Regions from separate parts of the Paenibacillus sp. P4_A9 genome, predicted to be linked through region 2. Evidence: riboswitches for the same ligand, from Rfam matches in the RefSeq annotation. Region 2 holds a riboswitch; the other holds the start of a gene.
The links. A riboswitch is a leader RNA that binds a small molecule or an ion and turns the genes downstream of it on or off. The one in region 2 is predicted to bind cyclic di-AMP.
Positions count from the first base shown of each region.

Region 1: another riboswitch for cyclic di-AMP. It lies ahead of AC1DVJ_RS08770 (ABC transporter ATP-binding protein); the one in region 2 lies ahead of AC1DVJ_RS18815 (CAP domain-containing protein).

Region 1 is NZ_JBFUHL010000008.1:24,520-27,659, forward strand. It holds gene AC1DVJ_RS08765 (ABC transporter permease subunit) at 1-754, opposite strand, end outside; gene AC1DVJ_RS08770 (ABC transporter ATP-binding protein) at 760-1,644, opposite strand; cyclic di-AMP (ydaO/yuaA leader) riboswitch at 1,760-1,924, opposite strand; gene AC1DVJ_RS08775 (helix-turn-helix domain-containing protein) at 2,070-2,915, opposite strand; gene AC1DVJ_RS08780 (beta-galactosidase) at 3,057-3,140, shown strand, end outside.
Region 2 is NZ_JBFUHL010000031.1:9,539-12,678, forward strand. It holds gene AC1DVJ_RS18810 (DUF2569 family protein) at 1-264, opposite strand, end outside; gene AC1DVJ_RS18815 (CAP domain-containing protein) at 488-1,138, opposite strand; cyclic di-AMP (ydaO/yuaA leader) riboswitch at 1,144-1,277, opposite strand; gene AC1DVJ_RS18820 (DUF4184 family protein) at 1,353-2,141, opposite strand; gene AC1DVJ_RS18825 (hypothetical protein) at 2,147-2,662, opposite strand; gene AC1DVJ_RS18830 (DUF4362 domain-containing protein) at 2,710-3,140, opposite strand, start outside.

The DNA of each region.
Region 1 (3,140 bases), on a different contig from region 2:
CCGCAATAGAAACGACGATAATCGCGATAGCTGCAATGACATAAGATACCTCATAGCTGGCATGCTCAATCATGTATTTCCCGTTAAAGTATTTGAATGGCGAGAAATAACGCTTAGCTCCCTCCCCATCTACGGCAACGACCATTCCGATAACGAAAAAGGCAAACACCGTACCAAGACTGACTGATAAGACGGCTTTTATTTTAGAAAACACGACTGAAATGATGAACCCTATGGCTAGAAACATGAGCTGGATAAACAGTAATGTGAGTGAAATTAATAGAAATATGTTCACATCGAAATCAACCGTTTTCACTTGAAGCGCCATCATATAGGCTGCAGCGATATAGATCACACACGTGATTAAAAGGGAAACAACGGCCGCTAATAGCTTGGAAGTCAATATTTTAGTACGCGTTACGGGCTTCGTAAGAAGAAAGTCTGCTGTTTTCTCACGAACTTCCTTGGAGAGTATAGACGTTCCCAAAACCATTGCTTGAATGGCTCCGCAAAGCGTAATGTACATAAAGATATACATATAGAACCCAAGCAGGGTACCAAAGGTCTCGATTTCAATACCAAGCGCTTTCCTGACCCCTTCCGGATACCCTTCTAATATAGAAGAAAATTCAGCAAAATCCTTAGAGACAGAAGGAAAAAGAGATAGGAATAAGACGATGACAGCAATTAAGGAGCACGTCCACGTGATCGTGGATTTCCGATAAGCTCTCAATTCATGAAGGAAAATATTCATCCCTTTTAAGCCTCCTTCTCGTAGTAGTGCATAAAGATCTCCTCTAAATCAGGCTCTTCGATCCACAGATTCTCAATGTCAATTTCAGCAACTTTCCTCATCACTTGATTGATATTCCCTTTAAATAAGAAGCTGGTTGTACGGCCTTGGACATCAATGTCATTGACCCCGGTCATCTTGAAAAAAGTAGGGTCGAGTGCTTGTGCAGTATCGATTTTAAATCTTTTGAAATTGTTTTCTTTCAACGTGCTGATCTTCTCAACCGTCATAATCTTACCTTCCTTAATAATCGCAACGCGATCACACAGTCTCTGCACTTCACTCAATATATGAGAGGAAAAAAGAATCGTAGCTCCCCTTTTATTCTGTTGTTCGAGTAATTCGAAAAACTTCTGCTGCATGAGCGGATCTAGTCCACTTGTCGGTTCATCCAGGATAATGAGCTTAGGATCATGTAACAGGCCTTGAACGATGCCCACTTTCTTTTTATTTCCTAAAGATAAATCATCAATTTTTTTCGTAACATCCAGATCCATTATTTCTGCCAGTTCTTTTATTCTTTTGGTACAATCCTTCTTGTAAAAGCTTGCTGAATACTTGAGTAGGTCAATGACCTTCATGTTGTCATAATAAAAGACCTCGGAAGGTAAATAGCCGATGTCTTTCTTAATTTCAGGCGCAAATTGGATGCAGTCTTTCCCGAAAATTTTGGCACTGCCGCTTGTTGGAAAAATCAGTGACAGCAGCGTTCGAATCGTGGTTGATTTCCCTGCGCCATTCGGTCCAATAAAACCAAAAATCTCTCCTTCTTCGATCGAAAAACTAACATCTGTAATGCCTCGTGAATTCCCATAGGTTTTGGTCAAATTATTAATTTCAATGGCATGCATGGTATAGCCTCCTTATGAATTTCCTGTGATTTATTGGGTTTAAAGCATGCAAAAAGAAGCCCTAAGCATAGAGAATCTCTACGCTCGGGCTTCTTCACAGAAGAAGGCGAGTGTGCGGTTCTCTCTCAATGCACTACGAGGTTAGCTGTCGGATTCGGACTTGAGAGCGTCCTACCTAATGCTTGCGAGCATCAGGATTCACCCCATGAAGCCATGTGTTGCTTGTGCGGCTTCGATTGGTTCCCCCGTTTCCCTACTGGGAATTAAGTGGTATATTTTAGAAAAAAACAACTTGTCGTAATGAATCTTACGCCGATCTTGGTAGAATGTAAAACTTAGATTCGCCTTTAATTATTGCTTATTTGACTTTGGCAACTCATGAAAGCGTATTCATTCAGAGGTGGCGTTGATTATCCCCTACTTTGCTACATTTTAGTGCTCATTGCATTATACAACCGCCGGTATTCCTGCGGAGTCTGTCCGGTGTGCTCCCGAAAGCGCGCGATGAAGTAACTACTCTGCGAAAATCCTGTATTCTCTGCCACTTGCTTGATCGTACATTCTGTCGACATGAGCAGTTGCTTCGCTACGACAAGACGACATTCAAACAGCCATTCCATCGGCGGCCGCCCCATCACTTCGTGGAACATTCGACTAAAATAATACGTGCTGAAGCCTGCCTGCTCGGCCATCTGCAGTAGCGTCAGTGACTCCGTACAATGAGCCCGGATATATTCCGCAACCTCTCTCATCCGCGCACGCTTATCCAGCATGGTCGCTGTTCCAAGTGTCTCCGCACTCACGGCAAGATCAGCAAGCAGTTCATAGAGCTTTACGGCCAATTGCACCTCGTTCTGATCATAAGGAGAAGCCAGTTCCAGTAAGCCTCCGGACAGTTGTTTGAGCTTGGGCACATCGCTGTAGGTAAACAACCATACGGATGAAGTTCCTTGACCGTTCAATAACCTGCTTAGCCCCTCGCCCGCAAGATGGACCCAGAATACCTCCCATGGCTCCTTCGGATCTGTTCGATATTCCTGCTCGAGACCAGGTCCGTAATAAAAGCCCTGTCCTGCTTCCAAGCAGATTTCCCTTCCGTTCGCTTTCACATAGCCTTTTCCACTTAAAACGATATGCAAATTGGCTTGCTGCAGCTGTCCCTTAGAACGCCACTCCTGATGATCGGGAAAATCGGCATATTGGCCAATCATATCTGGAAAAACTGTGTAGTACTTGTACATCGGTTCAGGTAACACATAATGAATTCTCATGGACCCTCCAAAACGCAAAAATCTGATATATCGAACAAAATGATGTTATATACATAATATTATAAAGAAATATAATGAGTACATAAAGAACTTTTCATAGCAATAAATTACTATATAACAAGAAATGAGGATGTTTCTATCGTGGATAAAACCATTCCAGGCGAACAATTTGATCTAGGTGTGTGCTACTACCCCGAGCAGTGGCCGGAGCACATGTGGGACGAT
Region 2 (3,140 bases):
AATAAAAATGGATACGTAATATGAATTTGGTATTAAATGATTCCGGAATATAACGTCTCCAAGAGCTACAAATCTTATTAAAATACAAAATGCTTCAAAGCTAATAATCATCTTTGGCGTGTACTTCTGCTTGTATACGAATAACAATAGAATTAACCCTGAAAAAAGTAATTTTATTATTGTTCCAATAGAAATGATGACTTGTAACCAACTTCCTTCAATTACACTACTAGAAAATTGCCTAATTACTGTAATGGATCCCATGCCATACAATGCTGTACTTATTATCAAAATAATTACATAAACAAGTTACCATCCACCTATTGGTTTAGGGTAGTTCTCTTTCAGTAAATCAGACATCATGACATCTCCAAGTTCAAATTATATGATTTCTCACTATTTTCTATAATTCAATTTATTACAACCATATCCCTGCGTGTTTAGGAACAAAAAAACAGCCTCCCAATAGAAGGCTGCCGCGAAGTCGTTAGTTACTTATAAATTCCTGTACCCACTCACCATTATAATAAGCAACGCCAATTTGAGTGAAATTAGGGCTTAAAATATTTTGACGATGACCCGCGCTGTTCATCCATGCTGTCATGACGGCTTCAGGTGTTTGTTGACCCTTGGCGATGTTTTCACCAGCGTAGGAATAACGAATACCGTATGAGCTCATCATATTAAAAGGCGAACCGTATGTTGGCGATGTATGATCAAAATAACCGTTGTTGTACATATCCTTCGCTTTATCCAGAGCCATCGCGGTAAGCGCGCTATTACTAGTTAAAGGCTTCAGTCCAGCCTTAGTTCGTTCTTGGTTAACTATGTTTACCACTTGGCTAGCAAAAGTAGATTGCGTTGGCGCTGGCGTAACCGGTGGTTTGGCAGCAACATTTGTGCCCGTGCTTCCAGGAATATTGAGCTTCATTCCCGACCAAATTACGTTCGGATTAGCAACTTGAGGGTTTGCCTTGATAAGCGAAGATAGACTAACGCCATACTTCTTCGAGATCAACCACATGGTATCATTGCCTGCTACCGTATGAGTCCCTGTTGCAGCAAATGCCGCGTTCGCCCCTATAAGGACGCTCAATCCTAGTGCACCTGTAACGACAAGCTTTTTGTAACGATTCATACTAAACATCTCCTTTTTGCGGCCTGCGAGGTTAGCTGTCGGATTCGGATCAAAGAGTAATCACCCGGCCGCGGATAGCGGCTTCACCCCAAAGATTGGGTCCCCCGTGCTTCAAAAAAAGCTTCGGCCTTCTAAGTTTTTTGATCCAATATGGATCTAACCGATTGTAACATGTGAAATCTTCGAAAACATGGCTCAAAATTTTCCATTTGATTTATGTAAGCGGAAACAATCTTCGCATAACTACCCGCTTTCGAAAAATTAAACTTGATACAATGAGCCCAAGAATGAATCCCGATATGGGAGACACAACCAATATTCCTAAAAGATTTGAACTTGATGTTAAAACCACCTTGGTGATTACCACGACAATTGTTACTAAAATAACAACTAACCAATACATGATCTTACTCTTCAAACCTACTCTTTTGAAAGATCTTTTTGTATAAGGGCTTTTGATTATTAAAAATAGGAGTAGAAGCATCTGTACCAAGATACCAAGGGTTGAAAGTAGGTGTTGTAGTAACTTGTACAATGGTACTGAAACATATAAATGCTGTAAAACAGTAAAATTCCTAACAAAATAACCTGATTGATGTGTGAACGAATCGACAAATACATGACTATAGAATCCAATTACTACGGACAGTAAGAAAACGATCCAATTCTTCCTATTTCGTAGGTCAAAGTGTTTAATCGAGCAATAAGCAATGACATCGATATGTAAAAACGAAGGTAAATGAACGGTAATCACCTTCATAATGATCTGTAGTAAGATTACCATGACAATACATATAGGAATTGCTTGTAGCAATAACCCCTTAAATGTGTGTCCGATTGTTTGATAGGGCTCAAGAGCAATAAAATACTCAAAATCAGGTGACATACTCCCAAGAATAAGACCCAATAAACTAAAATATCGGGGTTTAATAAATTTTATCGGAAAAGAATACAACGGATGAGCAAATGTAAATGGCAAAAAATCACCCCCTGTACAAACCATTCAAATTAATTAGTACTTTTTTCTAGTTCATTTGGTATCCTATTCATTTTAGTCATCTGATCAGTACGTAAATAAATGTTTGAATCTACACTTATAAACCAAATATAATTCTTCAATAATATTTCCCTATTATTTAATGTGTCTGTGTATCCACCAAGTAGATTGAACTTTTCGACATCAAACACCACAAACTTTCTAGTTAACATTCTTGTAGTTATTATTCTAACGGAATTTCGGCTTTTATTAAGATAATATCCAGAACCTAATTGATTAGTTGAAACCCATTGATCTTGCAAAGTATTCGTAGAAATAAATACATCAATATCTTCAACTCGAGTTATCCACTTGTTGCGTTTGATTTCAACTATTTTAACATCTGAAAATCGCAATTTTAATGCCGCAATAGAAGTGAATATAGATTTCTCTTGACTAATCCCAATAATTACAGCTCTCTCAAATATACAAGTAATAAAAATTATTAAAATGAATATTACGAGTATAGCTATCCCCTTTCTCATCATGCACTCCGTTACTTCCTCTCCACATTTCATGAGAAAAACTCTGACATCTATCCACCGCTACCTGGTACCACGAAGTTAAAATATTGCCCAATCGAAGCATCTTTACAGCCATCCAACTTATAAGAAACACCTCTATCTACTTTCTCTGAAATAATACGTGTACATTCTGTTTTCAAATGTTGGTTGCTACCAAATGTGTCATCTGAATCATCATAGGTGAATGAGATCTTATCCTTTTTATATACAAAATCATAATATACGGGATCACCCTCAATGGTCATTTGCATGATCCGAATCTGACTCTCAACGTGCCCCTCCACGTTTTTCAAGAATTGATTGAAACGATCAAGATTAATGATTCTGCCATGGATATTAATGACGTCTCCTTTTGCGGTCCCTTTGTCTATATCGTACTTCGAATCCGAACATGCACTAAGTAACAAACAACTCAAGACGATCAACATTCGTCCGTTTCTAA